Regions from separate parts of the Vibrio sp. 378 genome, predicted to be linked through region 3. Evidence: predicted binding sites of a transcription regulator. Region 3 holds the regulator's gene; each other region holds the start of a gene.

Region 1 (6,045 bases), on a different contig from region 3:
GAGCCTTTAGTCATGTACTGCCAGCCACCTGCTGATTATCTTCCGTCTCCTGAAGCTGCACTTATTACTGGTATTACTCCGCAAAAAACGGTTCAAGAAGGCCTTTCTGAGCCAGAGTTTATCGCTAAGATTCACGCTGAACTCGCGAAACCCAATACTACCAGTTTAGGCTACAACAGCATTCGCTTTGATGACGAAGTGACCCGTTATACTTGTTATCGCAACTTTATCGATCCATACGCATGGAGTTGGCAAAACGGTAACTCACGTTGGGATTTACTCGATGTACTACGCGCGTGCCATGCCCTTCGCCCAGAAGGCGTAGAATGGCCAGAAAACGAAGATGGCTTCACTAGCTTTAAATTAGAACACTTGTCTGTGGCTAACGGCATAGAACATAGTAACGCGCACGATGCCATGGCAGATGTGGTTGCGACTATCGAAATGGCAAAGAAAGTAAAAGCAGCGCAACCAAAATTGTTTGATTACTTTTTTTCTATGCGCCAAAAGCGCAAGCTCAATGATTTAGTCGACATCGTCAACATGACACCGTTGATGCACGTTTCAGGCATGCTAGGGCGCGAATGCCAGTACACTAGCTGGATTGTGCCTGTTGCTTGGCATCCAACCAATAATAACGCCGTTATCACCATCGATTTAGCGAAAGACCCTCAACCTATTCTTGAGCTATCCGCAGAAGAGCTGCACGAAAGACTCTACACGAAGCGCGAAGATCTTGGTGAATTGCTACCAGTGCCAGTTAAACTAGTTCATTTGAACAAATGCCCTATTCTCGCCCCTGCAAAAACGTTAACGGCTGAAAATGCAGAGTCTATTGGCATTGATCGCCAACAATGTCTCGCCAATCTCGCTTTGTTGCGCCAACATCCTGAAATTAGAGAAAAGCTGATTAGCCTCTTTTCAGTCGAGCGCAAATTCGATAAAAGTGATGACGTCGATACACAACTTTACGACGGGTTCTTTTCTCCAGCCGATCGCGCAGCTATGGATATCATTCGCGAAACCGATCCGAATAATCTTGCTGCATTAGACATTGAATTTGATGACAAGCGCATTAAACCTCTATTGTTCCGCTATCGTGCGCGTAACTTCCCAGGCACATTAAACGAGCAAGAACAAAGACGCTGGGCATTACACTGTCGAGAAGTGTTTGAAAGCCAAATTGAAGAGTACATGCTGAATTTAGAAAACTTAGTTCACGAACATGAAAGTGACGAAAAGAAGATTGCGATATTAAAATCCGTGTACCGTTATGTAGAGAGCTTAGCTTCTTAACTCCTCCTAATACAAGCGCACCTTATGGTGTGCTTGTTGTTTATATACTGTCAAAATGATTAAAGAACGATTCTTACAACTGATCCAACTGCTCATTTCAATCTTCCTCATCATGGGGGCACTTGGCATCGGAATTACCATTCAAAAGTTCACTGGCGTTTCCGTCCCAGGAAGTGTCATCGGTATGCTCGTACTGTTTTTCTCTATGACTCTTGGGCTTGTAAAGGTCGATTGGGTCAAACCGGGCGCCACGCTATTTATCCGCTACATGATTTTGTTGTTCGTTCCTATTAGCGTGGGATTAATGCAACATTTCGATATGCTACTCGCTAATGCCCTCCCTATCATTGCTAGCGCAGTTGGAGGCTCACTCATTGTACTAGTCAGCCTCGCTTGGCTGCTGGACTACTTGCTAAAGGAGAAGCACTGATATGTGGTTAGTTGTTACCATTGCGGTTTTTCTTGTCGCGCGCCAAATCGCAATCAAAGTGAATAATCCTCTAGCAAATCCTTTGCTGATCAGTATTGCAGTGCTCATTCCTTTGCTTACTTACTTAAATGTACCGTTTGAAACGTATTATGCGGATAACGAAGGGATCAGTTTTTTACTTCAACCAGCCGTAGTTGCTCTGGCTTACCCGCTATATGAACAACTACCACAGATTAAAGCAAACTGGCGAATCATCACTTTTGCTTGCACAGTAGGCAGTGTGATGTCGATGATGACAACCACCTTGATCGCAGTCGCTTTCAAAGCAGATATCAGTTTAATCGCAAGTCTAGTGGGTAAATCCGTCACTACGCCAATAGCAATGGAAATTTCGAGTCACCTCGGTGGTGAAGCTGCCGTTGCGGCGATCTTGGTTCTGATTGTTGGTTTATTGGGCGCGATTTTGGCATACCCAATTTACAACTTAATTGGAATTAAACACCCGATTGCACGTGGTCTGACAATGGGTACAGTCTCTCATGCCTTAGGCACCGCTACTTGTGCAGAGAAACAGCCCATAGATGCCGCGTTCTCATCACTCGCATTGGTTTTATGTGGGATCATAACTTCTATTTTGGCTCCAAGTTTTTTTGCTTTGGCGGTCTGGCTATATCAATAGTTAAGCGCTCTCGGTCTGCCCTCCTTCCGGCAGGCCGTAGCCTTTCCGTTTCTTACTTATCCCTTTTCAAAACCCTATCTTATCTATCAAACTCACCCAGTAATATCGTGAAGGGACTTGACTGAGATATACATTCATAGCATGAGCATTCTAGGTGCTACCACTCGCTCTAGATTACGTAGGTATAAAGTAGCGTAGCGGTAAAAGTCGCGTTAGTAACATACTCCTGCTCCTTGGTCATATGAATATATACTGATATGGTTAATTGTGAGACGGAGATAACGCTTCACACCTGTGCAATCGAATACATGTGTGAGCTCACTCTAATTATGTAACAGAATTATCAATTGCATTATTTATCGTGATCTAACGCACGGAACATTTCTATCTTTCACATAGAATAACTGTCCATGCAATAACAAGGATTCAACATGAAAAGTCGCATTGAACAGGCGCTAGCAGGCGCTCCAGAAGCACTTTCCAAACAACTTGCTCCTATCATCCAAGCTGATGATTTTGATGCTACGCTTTCAGTTCAACAATTTGAGCAGTTGCTTTCAGCTACCGGTCTATCAGACAAAGAGCTTCGTGTTGCGCTACTTCCTTTTGCCGCAGCGTACTCCTATGCTCCCCTTTCTGACTTTTATGTCGGCGCTATCGTTCGTGGTCTTTCAGGTCGCCTTTACTTCGGTGCCAACATGGAATTCTTTGGTGTACAGTTGGGTCAAACGGTTCACGCAGAGCAGTCTGCGATTAGCCATGCTTGGATGAAAGGCGAACGTGGTGTTAAGGATATCACTATCAACTTCAGCCCATGTGGTCACTGCCGCCAGTTCATGAATGAGTTATCTACCGCAAACGAGCTTAAAATCCAGCTCCCAGAACGCGAAGAAAAGTCACTTCATGAATACCTGCCTGAAGCCTTTGGACCAAATGATCTCGGTATCGAGTCCGGCTTAATGGCAGAAGTTAAACACCAATTCTCATGTGATGATGAAGACGCACTCATCCAAACTGCAGTTGAAGCGATGAACATGAGCCACTCTCCATACACCAACAACTTGAGTGGTTTAGCATTAGAGATGACTAGCGGTCGTGTATTCCAAGGCGCTTATGCAGAAAATGCAGCGTTTAATCCTAGCTTGCCACCGCTACAAGTTGCGCTAATCCAAGTTTTACTTGCGGGTGAAACCTTTGACAGCATCAAAGCCGCTGCATTGGTAGAGAACTCAGAAGGTAAGATCAGTCATTTAGCCGATACGCAATCAACGTTGGAAGCGTTGAATCCAGATATTCCGCTTAGTTTTGTCAACGTATAAACGACAAATTCAACAAAAAGCTCTACAACATGTAGAGCTTTTTTATTACCTAAAAACCAAAAGCAAACGTTTGCTTTGTCATAAAACTTCAGTATGATCTCCTGCAATTTCTGTCTCATCACTCTATTTTGTAAGGGAACACTATGTTTGGCACTGCAACTAGCGCAAATGCTACCCGTGTATTACTTTTAGGCTCTGGCGAACTCGGTAAAGAAGTCGCCATTGAATGCCAGAGACTTGGTTTAGAAGTGATTGCTTGTGATCGCTATGCCAATGCTCCAGCGATGCAAGTCGCTCACCGTAGTTATGTTATCGACATGTTAGATGGGAACGCCTTAGAAGAAGTTATTACGAAGGAACAACCTACTTACGTCGTACCAGAAATTGAAGCCATCGCAACCGGCAAACTGGTAGAGCTTGAAGAAAAAGGACTGAATGTTGTTCCAACCGCTAAGGCAACCAGGCTAACAATGAATCGTGAAGGTATCCGACGTTTGGCAGCAGAAGAACTGGAATTGACGACTTCACCTTATCGTTTTGCAGATAACTTTGAAGACTTCAAAGCCGCGGTTGAACATGTGGGTATTCCGTGCGTGGTGAAGCCAGTGATGAGCTCTTCCGGTAAAGGGCAAAGTGTTATCAAGACCGAAGACGACGTTACAAAAGCATGGGATTACGCTCAGGAAGGCGGACGTACGGGTGCAGGTCGCGTTATCGTGGAAGGTTTTATCGACTTCGATTACGAAATCACTTTATTGACCATCAGAGCCGTTGACGGTGTGCATTTCTGTGCTCCAATTGGTCATCGTCAGGAAGATGGCGACTACCGCGAATCATGGCAACCGCAAGCTATGTCAGAAAACGCAGTAAAAGCAGCTGAATACACGGCTGAGAAAGTGGTAAACGCGCTCGGTGGCTACGGCATCTTTGGTGTAGAGCTGTTTGTCAAAGGCGATAAAGTCATTTTCAATGAGGTCTCTCCTCGCCCTCACGATACGGGTATGGTTACAATGATTTCGCAGGAAATGTCTGAGTTTGCTCTCCACGTGCGCGCGTTTACCGGAATGCCAATTAATAATATTGTGCAATATGGCCCATCTGCGTCTGCTGTTATTCTTGGACAAGGAACTTCCACAAACATTCGCTTTGAAAACCTAAGCAAAGCTTTAGCTCAACCTCAAACACAAGTTCGTCTATTCGGTAAGCCAGAAATCGATGGCCGCCGCCGTTTAGGTGTTGTCCTTACGCGACGAAAAACCACCGAAGAAGCCGTTCAAGATGCTGTTGAAAGTGCTTCAAAAGTGAATATCATTTATTAAATACGAACCACTCATACAAAAATAGCGCAGCTCAAATTGCTGCGCTATTTCGTGTTCCAAACCGAAGAGAGCCTATTCACTCTCGATTAAGTACACTTCTTCAGAGAAGCGACTTAAGCCTTTTTTCACAATTTTAGGATGATTCTCGTCAGCTTCATCTACGTTCAAACAAGTAACTTTGTAACCTGAAAATAACTGCTCAATCTCTTCGACCGGCACGCTAAATGGAGGCCCCGCCATCTCTTCTTGAGGATAGTTGAGTGTAACAAGCAAAATACGACCGCCTGGGTTCAGCAGTTGCTTGAGACGCTCTACATACTCCTCTCGCATATCTTGCGGTAAAGCAACCAACGCGGCGCGATCATAAATGATATCGGCTTGAGATAGTGGTGCAGTGAAAAAGTCCCCAGTATAAATAGAGAGCTCATCAAATTGATAAAGCTCGTGCTTGCCATTAAGAGGCGTTACCGTTGGCGTGTAAAAATGTTCAGCAAAAAAGGCACGCACAGCAATATGGCTTAGCTCAACACCTTCAACCGAATCATGCTTCATCGCTAGCCAAATCAAGTCTTCTGACTTTCCACATAAAGGAACTAACACTTTATCTTCACGCTTTGGATTAGTGTGTTTCCAATATACTGGTAATAGCGGGTTTACATCTTCCAAGTGAAATCCGATCTGATTGCTGGCCCATTTGTTATGCCAAAATTCTTGGTCTCTCATTTTACTTTCTACTTGTCGGCTGTTTTCATTTTGAGAGGTAAGACTAACGTTTTTTTTCAATTTGTCTATGCCGTTCATCTTTGGTTAATACTGCGGTGATAGGATGTAATCGGTCTCATAGGAGACGCGCCTCTATCTGATAATCAGAATAAAGAAAAGAGAAATGGTGATCTAACGCACGATTCTACTTCAAGATAAAACTGAAACCTTGGAATCTTTCGTAATGGCCCCATTTATAAGTTAGTACCTGATTTGCCGAACTTAGCGACCTTTATGTTC
Region 2 (6,045 bases), on a different contig from region 3:
TAACAAAGATTCGCATATCACTGCTAACATTCTGTACCGGAAGGAATTAGATAAGGTGACATATATAGCATAAATGCGAGGTTGCCTCTAGGGGAGAAAGAGAGACTCACACGCTCCTTACAAGAAATAAGCAGCAAAATGAAACAAAGAGACTTCTCTACTCTCTCCTCGTTCTATGGAATCACAAATGAACGTAAGCGAAAGACATCAAAAAGCAAAGCCTGTTCTCATATGTCAGATACAAAAACACCCCGCCAAAGCTGGGTGTTTTTAAAGTTTTAAGTTAAGCCGTTAATTCAGTTAAGAATTAAGCTTGACCTTTAACTTCTTTAAGATCGCTTACTTGAAATATGGACTTAGCGCTTCCGTTATATAAAAAAACACCCCGCCAAAGCAGGGTGTTTTAAAAGCTTTAAGTTAAGCAGCTAATTCAGTGAAGAATTAAGCTTGACCTTTAACTTCTTTAAGACCGTTGAAAGGAGCGCGCTCACCTAGAGCTTCCTCGATACGGATTAGCTGGTTGTACTTAGCAACACGGTCAGAACGGCTCATAGAACCAGTTTTGATTTGACCTGCAGCTGTACCTACCGCTAGGTCAGCGATAGTTGCATCTTCAGTTTCGCCAGAACGGTGAGAGATTACTGCTGTGTAACCTGCGTCTTTAGCCATCTTGATTGCAGCTAGAGTCTCAGTTAGAGAACCGATTTGGTTGAACTTGATAAGGATAGAGTTAGCTACGCCTTTCTCGATACCTTCAGCAAGGATCTTAGTGTTAGTAACGAATAGATCGTCACCTACTAGTTGAAGCTTGTCACCTAGTAGTTCAGTTTGGTGCTTGAAGCCATCCCAGTCAGACTCGTCTAGACCGTCTTCGATAGAAACGATTGGGAATTGGTTAGCTAGCTCAGCTAGGTAGTGGTTGAACTCTTCAGAAGTGAAAGTTTTACCTTCGCCTTTCATGTTGTAGATGCCAGCTTCTTTGTCGAAGAACTCAGATGCAGCACAGTCCATAGCTAGAGTAACGTCTTTACCTAGTTCGTAACCAGCAGCTGCAACAGCTTCTGCGATAACTTCTAGAGCTTCAGCGTTAGATTTAAGGTTAGGAGCGAAACCACCTTCATCACCAACTGCAGTGCTGTAGCCTTTAGACTTAAGAACTTTAGCTAGGTTGTGGAATACTTCTGCACCGATACGTAGACCTTCTTTAAGAGTCTTAGCGCCAACTGGTTGGATCATGAACTCTTGGATGTCAACGTTGTTGTCTGCGTGCTCGCCACCGTTGATGATGTTCATCATTGGTAGAGGCATAGAGAACTGACCTGCAGTGCCGTTTAGCTCAGCGATGTGCTCGTATAGAGGCATGCCTTTCGCAGCAGCAGCAGCTTTAGCGTTTGCTAGAGAAACAGCTAGGATAGCGTTAGCACCGAATTTAGATTTGTTTTCAGTGCCGTCTAGTTCGATCATTACTGCGTCGATTGCAGCTTGGTCTTTAGCGTCTTTGCCAACTAGAGCTTCAGCGATTGGGCCGTTTACAGCTTCAACTGCTTTAAGAACACCTTTACCTAGGAAACGTGCTTTGTCACCGTCACGTAGCTCAAGAGCTTCGCGAGAACCAGTAGATGCGCCAGATGGAGCTGCCGCCATACCTACGAAACCGCCTTCTAGGTGTACTTCAGCTTCTACAGTTGGGTTACCACGTGAGTCGATGATTTCACGACCTAGAACTTTAACGATCTTAGACATTAATGTTTCCTCTCGTTTCAAATATAAATGTCAATCTTAAAGGGCAGCAGCACAACCTTCGCCGCCGCCCGTATCCTTTTACTTCTCAAATTCGCCGCGTGCGTTTTGGCCCGCAGCCTTAACAAAACCTGCAAACAATGGATGTCCATCGCGAGGAGTCGAGGTGAATTCTGGGTGGAACTGAGCCGCTACAAACCATGGGTGAGCTGGGTTCTCAATCATTTCCACTAACTTCTTGTCCGCAGATAGACCTGATACTTTTAGGCCTGCTTTTTCGATTTGCGGACGAAGCACGTTATTCACTTCGTAACGGTGACGGTGACGTTCATGGATCGTCGCGCTACCGTACAGTTCACGAGCTTTAGTCCCTTTCTCTAGGTGACACAGCTGTGAACCAAGACGCATCGTACCGCCTAGGTCAGACTTTTCAGTACGCTCTTCTACGCTACCTGATTCGTCTACCCACTCTGTGATCAAACCTACCACAGGGTACTTAGTCTCTTTGTTAAATTCTGTTGAATGTGCACCTTCCATACCCGCAACGTTACGCGCGTATTCGATTAGTGCAACTTGCATACCCAAACAAATACCTAGGTAAGGCACGTTATTTTCACGTGCATATTGAGCCGCACGGATCTTGCCTTCAATACCACGATCGCCGAAGCCACCTGGTACTAGGATCGCGTCCAAACCTTCTAGAAGTTCAACGCCTTTTGTTTCGATATCTTGTGAGTCTACATACTTAATTGTGACGCTTAGACGGTTTTTCAAGCCAGCGTGTTTAAGCGCTTCGTTCACAGATTTGTATGCATCTGGTAATTCAATGTATTTACCAACCATACCGATGGTTACTTCACCAGTAGGATTTGCTTCTTCGTAGATAACCTGTTCCCATTCAGAAAGGTCTGCTTCAGGAGCAGTAATACCAAAGCGAGCACACACAAGGTCATCTAGCCCTTGAGATTTAATCAACTGAGGGATCTTGTAGATAGAGTCTACATCCTTCATTGAAATTACTGCTTTTTCTGGAACATTACAGAACAGTGCGATTTTTTTACGCTCATTCGCAGGAATAACGCGATCGCTACGGCAAACTAGGATGTCTGGCTGAATACCGATAGATAGAAGTTCTTTTACAGAGTGTTGCGTCGGCTTAGTTTTCACTTCGCCCGCTGCCGCTAGGTAAGGAACAAGTGTTAGGTGCATGAACATTGCGCGCTCACGGCCTAGCTCAACAGCTAGCTGACGAATCGCTTCCATAAATGGTAGTGATTCGATATCACCAACAGTACCGCCAACTTCAACGATAGCCACATCATGGCCTTCAGAACCTGCAATAACGCGATCTTTGATTGCGTTAGTGATATGAGGGATAACTTGAATAGTTGCGCCTAGGTAGTCACCACGACGTTCTTTACGAAGTACGTCGGCATAAACACGACCTGCAGTGAAGTTGTTACGCTTGGTCATCTTGGTACGGATGAAACGCTCGTAGTGACCAAGGTCAAGGTCAGTCTCTGCGCCATCTTCTGTAACGAACACTTCACCGTGCTGAGTAGGGCTCATTGTGCCCGGGTCAACGTTGATGTAAGGGTCAAGCTTCATCATAGTCACTTTAAGACCACGAGCTTCTAGAATAGCCGCAAGAGATGCTGCTGCAATACCTTTACCTAGAGAGGATACAACCCCGCCAGTAACAAAAATGTAATTTGTCGTCATGTTTAACCTGAAATTGGTTGAATGAGGGAAATGGAGTGCTTCTGGACGGGAGATAAATATACCAGAAGCTCCTTACCGCCACAACGTGAAATCTATCACACCGTAATTTTTTATTTTTTGCTTCAAATCAAAGTGAGCAAAGACAAACCAAAGTCCGTTTTCGTGTAACCAAACAAGCTGACCTTATATTATGTATTCTGCCAGTTTACCTCTGCCTCGATTCTTCTTGTTTTACTTCATCCCAAAAATGGTCAAGTTCTGATAAAGAACAATCTGTAAGTACTTTGCCTGACTGCTGGACCTTGCCTTCAACTTGTTTAAAACGTCGCGCAAACTTTACGTTTGCTTTTCCTAGTGCGACTTCTGGGTTTTTATTAAGGTGGCGAGCCAAATTGACAGTCGCAAATAGCAAATCACCGAGCTCCAACTCAACTTTCTCTTCATCGGGCTGAACTTGCAGTGCCTCTTCCATGACTTCGTCAATTTCTTCTCGTACTTTATCGACAACCGGGCCAAGTGAATCCCAATCAAACCCAAATTTTGCACATTTTTTCTGAATTTTTGTAGCACGAGAAAGTGCCGGTAAAGAGTTTGGTATTGAGTCTAGGATACTTTCTTCCGCTTTGCCTACTAGGGCTTTTTCTTTTGCTTTTTCCGCTTCCCAGTTCGCGTTAATTTCCTCGTCAGATTCAAACTCAACATCTGAAAAAACATGCGGGTGGCGACGAGTCAGTTTTTCGTTCACGGTTTCGACGACATCCGAAAAGTCGAACAGCTCTTGCTCTTTCGCTAGCTGACTGTAAAAAATCACCTGAAACAACAAATCCCCTAGCTCTTCTTTTAGATTGAGCCAATCTCGATTTTGAATCGCGTCCACCACCTCGTAGGTTTCTTCTATTGTATGCGGAACGATGGTGTCAAAGGTTTGTTTTAAGTCCCAAGGGCAACCGTTTTCGGGGTCACGCAGCTTCGCCATGATTTGTTCTAACTGTTCAATTGGATGACTCATTTTTTGTTCCTTTAAACCTTTCTATTAAAGAAAAAGGTGAGCAGCCAAAACCACTCACCTTCTACATTATATTTTCTCAGCAGCTTTCACTAAGTAATTGTTACTTTGACAAGGCAACAAGTTTTCGCGACTCCTGAGCATAGCCTACTATGTGATGCCCCTGAGCCGGCACGTCGGAATAAGTGCAGCTAACGCAGATAAAAAGCCAAATATGACGCAAGTGTAACTCTGTAAATAGTTGAAGTTGTAGCTAGGCGACAAACAAACGAGACTCCTGAGCATGGTTCACCATGTGATGAGCCTGGGCCGGCACTCCGGAGTGCGTGCAGTCAACAACGCTACAACGATAACTATGACGAGAGTTTTAGCCGAGGCGTTTCACCGTCATGACATCCTTGATCTGTTCCACACGCTTCGAAACCCGCGAAAGCACCTCAATATTGGTGACTTCTAGGTCAAAGTCCATGATGGCAAGTTGACGTCTGTAGTCGACTCGGTTCTTCATACTGGTCACTTTGATCTTTTCGTTGGCGAACAGTGTCGTAATGTCTTTGAGTAGACCACCTCGCTCCATCGCTTCAACACGCACGGTGAGGATGTATGACCCCACAAAGCCGCTGCCCCAGACTGTATCGATGATGCGCTCTGGCGCATGATGGCGCAGTTCTTCTAGCTGTTCACAGTCACTACGGTGTACTGAAATCCCACGACCTTGCGTTATGTAACCAGAGATATCGTCACCTGGAATTGGCTGACAGCAACGTGCTAGATGTGTCATTAGGTTATCGACGCCTTCTACTACAACTGCGTCTTTTTTCGGTCGGCTTTGCGCGGGTGATTTATGCTCAGCTTCTTGCAGTTTTTCCAGTGCTTGCTGGTCTTCTTCCTCTGCCGTTGGCTTGTTAACTAACGCGTTAATATGGTTAATGATTTGGTTGATGCGCAAATCACCGCTACCTACACCAACATACAATTCATCTGGTGTTTTGACGTTAAACCGCTTGAGGGCGTAATGCTCTGCATCTTTTAACGTTGCGCCAATTTTGGCTAACTCATGCTCAAGGATTTCACGACCTGCTTCAAGGTTCTTCTCACGGCTTTGTTTTCGGAACCAGGCGTTAATTTTGGCACGCGCACGACCAGAATGAACGAAGCCTAATGATGGGTTTAACCAGTCACGTGATGGGTTAGGTTCTTTCTGAGTGATAATCTCGACTTGGTCACCCATATGTAATTTATGCGTGAACGGCACAATACGACCTCCGACTTTGGCACCGATACAACGGTGTCCCACTTCGGAGTGAATGTGATAGGCAAAATCTAGCGGCGTTGCCCCCATTGGCAAATCGACAACATCACCACGTGGTGTAAAGGCATAAACACGGTCATCAAAGACTTGGCTACGTAACTCATCGAGCATTTCGCCAGAGTCAGACATTTCTTCTTGCCAATCCAGTAGCTTACGCAGCCACGTGATCTTCTCATCATAACCGCTTCGGCTGCTTGCCCCTTCTTTATATTTCCAGTGCGCTGCAACACCCAGTTCCGACTCTTCATGCATTTGCTTGGTACGA
Region 3 (6,045 bases):
GGAAACGCGCACTGAAGCAGCGGCAATGGCAGGTAAAATTGCCATTTCGATTCGCGCTTATCATGACCGCACTGGTGAGGCGAGCCGTGAAGCAGCAGGCAACCAAATCGTATTGCGCCACCGCCCATTGGGCGTGATGGCGGTGTTTGGTCCTTACAACTTCCCAGGCCACCTACCAAATGGTCACATTGTGCCTGCGCTACTGGCTGGTAACACGGTAGTCTTCAAACCGTCTGAGCAAACGCCATGGACGGGTGAATTGGCAATGAAGCTATGGGAAGAAGCCGGTCTGCCGAAAGGCGTGATTAACCTTGTTCAAGGCGCGAAAGAAACTGGTATCGCGCTCGCTGACGCAAAAGGCATCGATGGCGTACTGTTTACGGGTAGCGCAAATACGGGGCATGTATTACACCGTCAATTTGCGGGTCAACCGGGCAAGATGCTCGCACTAGAAATGGGTGGTAATAACCCGATGGTGATCTCTGATAAATATGGTGATTTGGATGCCACGGTTTACACCATCATCCAGTCAGCGTTTATCAGTGCTGGGCAGCGTTGTACGTGTGCTCGTCGTTTGTATGTGCCATTGGGTGAAAAAGGCGATGCGCTTATCACCAAACTCGTTGAAGCGACACGCAATATTCGCGTAGACCAACCATTTGCAGAACCTGCGCCATTTATGGGACCGCAAATTTCGGTCGCGGCAGCCAAGTTTATTCTTGACGCACAAGCTAATCTACAGTCTCTTGGCGGTGAAAGCTTGATTGAAGCGAAAGCAGGAGAGGCGGCGTTTGTTTCTCCTGGCATCATTGATGTAACGAACATTGCTGAGTTACCAGATGAAGAATACTTCGGCCCACTTCTGCAAGTGGTGCGCTACGAAGGATTAGATAAAGCCGTGGCGCTAGCAAACGATACGCGCTTTGGCTTATCTGCTGGTTTGGTTTCAACCGACGACCAAGAGTGGGAATACTTCGTTGACCACATTCGTGCAGGTATCGTGAACCGTAACCGCCAGCTCACTGGTGCAAGCGGTGATGCGCCATTTGGTGGTCCGGGGGCGTCGGGTAACTTGCGCCCAAGCGCTTACTACGCAGCAGATTACTGTGCGTACCCAATGGCATCAATGGAAGGTCAAGAAACTGTCTTGCCTGCAACATTGAGTCCAGGTGTAGCGCTATAAGTTTTTATTATAGAGTCGCAACTATGCATTGCGGCTCACCTTGCCGGCGCATCATTTAGGTATGGGTTGTAGTGATCGTTGGCAGAACACGAAAAGTGAGCAAAGACTCGGAAAAGCGTGTTGACTGACTGGCATTTACCGTCACAGGTTGATGGTTGCTCGTTCATTATTCTGGACAACTCTTGTTGTGAACGAGCAGCCAACTTCCGCTTACCTTTAAACTCTACATCTCGTAACAAGGAGTCGTTATGACGCCCGATGTGTTATTTGAATCGCTATGGCAAGATTACATTCAACGTCTTTGCCCTTCGGCTGCTAAAGTGCATCAGCTGCTTCAAGAAGATGAGCCTCTGATTAATGATCATATAGCTTTACGTACCTTCAATATCGCGCCTCTTGGTATTGAAACTCTAGCTAAGCCATTTGTAGCTATTGGTTACAAGGCGTGTGGTGATTACGTTTTCGAAAGCAAAAAGCTGGTTGCTAAGCACTATGAGCACCCAGATCCGAAGCAACCTAAAGTATTTATTAGTGAGCTAAAAGTTGAAGAGTGCTCGCCTGAGCTACAAGAGATTGTGAAAAATTTGGTGGCACAAGTCGATGCTGACAAGCTGAACGATAGCGCATTCTTACATGGTGGACGCTTGTGGGATTTAAGCTTTGCTGATTACCAAACGTTGGCTAAAGAAAGTGAGTACGCATCTTGGCTTGCGGCGCATGGTTACGGAGCAAACCACTTCACGGTGAGCGTTAACCAGCTCAATGAATATGAAGAAGTGAAGCAGGTAAACAATCATCTGCGTACCGCTGGGTTTACCATTAATGAAAATGGTGGTGAAGTGAAGGGCACTCCTGAGGTGTTGCTAGAGCAGTCATCGACCATGGCAGATAAAGTAGCGGTTCGTTTTAGCGAAGGCACTGAAATTATCCCTGGCGGGTTTTATGAATTTGCTAAGCGCTATCCGATGGAAAATGGTGATTTGTACCCAGGTTTCGTGGCTGCTTCAGCTGACAAAATCTTTGAAAGTACGAATGGCTAAGTTTTAGGGTTAACCTGTTAAGCTTACTCATTAGTGTTCGCTGCACCCTATCTCATTTGGTCATGAGCAAATAAAAAGCCACCAATGTTGCCATTGGTGGCTTTTATAATTTTGTTCGTGTCACTCTAGTTCGAGATTAACGAGTACCGTAAACCACGATGGTTTTACCGTGAGCAGAGATTAGGTTCTGCTCTTCTAGCATCTTCAAGATACGACCTACTGTCTCACGAGAACAGCCAACAATTTGACCGATTTCTTGACGAGTGATCTTTATTTGCATGCCGTCTGGGTGAGTCATTGCGTCTGGTTGTTTTGCAAGGTTCAGAAGCGTCTGAGCGATACGACCAGTTACGTCTAGGAACGCCAGGTCACCCACTTTTTGGCTAGTTACTTGAAGACGACGAGCCATCTGCGCAGAAAGACGCATTAGGATGTCTGGGTTTACTTGGATAAGCTGACGGAACTTCTTGAAAGAAATTTCAGCAACTTCACAAGGAGATTTAGCACGAACCCAAGCTGTGCGCTCTTGGTCTTCCTCGAATAGACCAAGTTCACCAATAAAGTCTCCTTGGTTTAGGTAAGAAAGGATCATCTCCTTACCTTCTTCGTCTTTGATAAGAACCGCAACAGAACCTTTAACGATGTAGTACAAAGTTTCTGCCTTTTCGCCCGCGTGAATTAGCGTGCTCTTTGAAGGGTACTTATGAATATGACAGTGTGAAAGAAACCACTCTAATGTTGGGTCGGTTTGAGGTTTACCTAGAACCATAATATCTCACTTCCTCTGCAGGGTACGCTTGCGCTATCCATATTTTAGCTAAGCCTGAATTAGGCCTACTAGAATAAGAGCACTTTTTATATGCTGCAAGCTCTCTTGTGTTTCGGTAAGAAATAGTATCCTTTTTCGAAAACGATTTCTTGATTTTAATCGTGCCATGATTGAGATTTTGTAAGCAAAACTGTGCACATGATCACGGTATGAAAAGTAAACATCTTCGCAGGCAGGTTTTTAGCCAATTTTCCCTGTTTCGATGAGCTGTTGTAGGATAGGCCGAACTATGAGCTCCATTGCAAAGCTCATCTTACCGCCGGGTACGACAATCGTGTTGTGGCGTGACATGAATGAGCCATCAATCATGGCCAGCAGATATGGGAAGTCGACATTCTTGATACCGCGTAGGCGAATCACCACAAAACTCTCATCCAAACTAGGGATGCCTTTTGCATTAAGTGGGTTGGAAGTATCAACGGTCGGTACGCGCTGGAAGTTGATGTGAGTACGAGAAAACTGCGGAGTGATATAGTTGAGGTAATCGTCCATGGATCGCACGATTGAGTCCATTACCGCTTCACGCGAATGGCCGCGATCGCGAGTGTCACGTACGAATTTTTGGATCCACTCTAAGTTCACAATCGGCACCATGCCAATTAAGAAATCCACATGTTGAGCAACATTAACATCGCCATCGACCACGCCACCATGTAACCCTTCATAAAACAGCACGTCGCTGTTTTCGGGTAAGTCTTGCCACGGTGTAAACGTGCCTGGCATTTGATTGTAGGGAACCGCTTCGTCAAACGTGTGCAGATAACGGCGCACGCTGCCAGTACCATCATGCCCGAACTTACGGAAAAACTCTTCTAATCCCGGGAAGTCATTAGCTTGTGGGCCAAAGTAGCTAATGTGTCGACCTTGCTCGCGGGCTTTGCGAATTTCGATGTCCATTTCTGGGCGAGTAAAGCGATGGAAGCTATCGCCTTCAACCCATGCGGGTTTAACGTTCATCATATTGAACATTTTACGGAAGGCTTCAGATGTAGTGGTCGTGCCGGCACCGGACGAACCAGTAACCGCAATAATTGGGTGTTTAGCTGACATGACAAACCTTGTCGAAAATTACTTACCTGTAATGTGCAGTAGAGTTACTACTGCACGGTCGATATCCCACTATAGCACGTAACAATACCTTGTCATCGAGTGGGATACGGTAAAATGTGAAGGGTCTAAAATTTTGTTTTATGTTGAATATCGACGGTTTCGTGTAGCTCAGAGAACACGATAACCGCTTCACCTTTTTCCAATTGAGCTTTAACTTGATCAATTTTGTCTTGCAAAGAAACCTCAACGGTTCCGTAATCCGTTCCTTCGCGTAAGACGAATTCACGAATTAAGTTTTCCAATGTTTCCGGCGCAATGTCTTGCCATGGAATGATCATAAATACCTCTAACTTTTATGATGAGCGGCTAGTTTACTGCGTTCGTTGCTTGGATACAGCAGAAAGGTAATCTGCGGCGATACTTTCGTAATACGCGGGCAGCGCTTCCTCCAACCAAAACTTAGGTTTTAACGCCGTTCCTGTTAGGAAGCCAACATGGCCACCGTGTTCAAAGAGACGGTAATCAATGTTATCTGGCAAAACAAACTTCGGTATCACATCATCGGTCATGAACGGATCGTCTTTGGCATGGATGATCAGTGTGGGTAGCGTGATTTGCTGTAGTTTACTTAAGCCAGAACATTGATCGTAATAATCTTGTGCGTCTTTAAAACCGTGCAGTGGTGCCGTGATCAAATCATCGAATTCATACAATCTTGTGACACGTTTTATTGAGTTGTAGGACAGCGCAAGCTCACCATGCAGTAGATGATGCTTTTGTAACGCGTTACGTTTCAGTGAAGAAAGCAGGTAACGGCGATACACTTTTGAAAAGCCTTGTTCTATACGGTTCGCACACGCCGCTAGGTCTAAAGGCGCTGAGATAATAGTCGCTGCATTCAAAATAGGGTGGTCTTTATATTGGGCTAAATAATTCGCCAACATGTTACCGCCAAGAGAAATACCAACTGCAACTTTGGGATTATCAGGAAAACGTTGTTCAAGGTGCTCTAGGAAGTAACGAGCATCCATCACTTCTCCCGAGTGATAAGCTCGTGCTTTTTTGTTTGGTTTACCGCTGCAGCCACGAAAATGCATCATCACCGACAGCCATCCAGATTGAGCAAATGCATTCATTAGCCCATTGGCATAAGGGCTATAGAAGCACCCCTCTAACCCATGAAATAAAACAAAAATCGGCTTTTTTTGTGCAGGCTCTTGGGTTGGGTCCTCGCTCCACGCGAGATCGAGAAAGTCGCCATCGGATGTATCGAGGGTTTGCCAAATCGGCGTAAATAACGCTTTTTTGCGAATAAAACGCGGCAAAAGCGTTTGGAGATGCGGGTTTTTGATCCCGGCGGCTGCGAAAAATTGTGTCATACCTAACTGCTCTTATGCGGTCCTTCGGTGTCCGTTGAAGAACTTATTAATATAATCCTTTATAAAGATTATAGGTATTCTACAGATTTATGGGCGTTTTGGTGGTTGAATGTTTGGCACCGGAATAGCAAAGGCTTGCTGCAAATGCTCCCCACCGAGTTGACGACAGTATCTCAACGTCAGTGGGTCACCATCATTTTTGAGTAGTGCAAGTGAGTTAATGCAGTCCACCAAATCCGCTTGTTGCTGCTTTTCTAGTTGCAGCTCAAACTGCAAGGTCTCACGATACAAAGCGTCATTGACTTGAGACTTAAGGTGGCGACGAAGGTCGCGAAAGGAGTGAAGTAAAGTTTCGCTCCTACCTAGACAGTCTTGCACCAAGGGCCAGTCTTTTTCTTGGAAAATGAGTTGCTGCTCATCGAGCCATCTGAGCAGCAGGAGTAGGTTCACGTTACCGTGGTAGTTGTTCTGTAATGATAAACACGCCTCTTTCACTTCTCGCACACCATAAAATTGCAGACTAAACTGCCAAAGGTGTTCTAGGGTGAGTGTGTATTCAGCGTG

Evidence for each region. The regulator CRP, encoded in region 3, controls carbon source genes, mostly activating them, when cyclic AMP is high. The targets are predictions, from matches to a motif close to TGTGANNNNNNTCACA.
Region 1: a site for CRP is predicted at 2,717-2,732, ahead of cdd (cytidine deaminase). Genes of this name have one in related genera too.
Region 2: a site for CRP is predicted at 3,547-3,562, ahead of R7Q48_RS12725 (CTP synthase). Genes of this name have one in related genera too.

What each region holds. Positions count from the first base shown of each region.
Region 1 covers NZ_JAWOUO010000004.1:357,917-363,961, reverse strand. The annotation lists gene sbcB (exodeoxyribonuclease I) at 1-1,296, shown strand, start outside; gene R7Q48_RS10385 (CidA/LrgA family protein) at 1,352-1,726, shown strand; gene R7Q48_RS10380 (LrgB family protein) at 1,728-2,405, shown strand; gene cdd (cytidine deaminase) at 2,837-3,724, shown strand; gene purT (formate-dependent phosphoribosylglycinamide formyltransferase) at 3,868-5,043, shown strand; gene R7Q48_RS10365 (thiopurine S-methyltransferase) at 5,116-5,766, opposite strand.
Region 2 covers NZ_JAWOUO010000006.1:60,402-66,446, reverse strand. The annotation lists gene ftsB (cell division protein FtsB) at 1-16, opposite strand, end outside; gene eno (phosphopyruvate hydratase) at 442-1,743, opposite strand; gene R7Q48_RS12725 (CTP synthase) at 1,822-3,462, opposite strand; gene mazG (nucleoside triphosphate pyrophosphohydrolase) at 3,668-4,471, opposite strand; gene relA (GTP diphosphokinase) at 4,836-6,045, opposite strand, start outside.
Region 3 covers NZ_JAWOUO010000020.1:28,766-34,810, forward strand. The annotation lists gene astD (succinylglutamate-semialdehyde dehydrogenase) at 1-1,183, shown strand, start outside; gene R7Q48_RS22030 (DUF1338 domain-containing protein) at 1,432-2,223, shown strand; gene crp (cAMP-activated global transcriptional regulator CRP) at 2,360-2,992, opposite strand; gene R7Q48_RS22040 (phosphoribulokinase) at 3,233-4,102, opposite strand; gene R7Q48_RS22045 (YheU family protein) at 4,228-4,440, opposite strand; gene R7Q48_RS22050 (hydrolase) at 4,474-5,481, opposite strand; gene R7Q48_RS22055 (TIGR02444 family protein) at 5,569-6,045, opposite strand, start outside.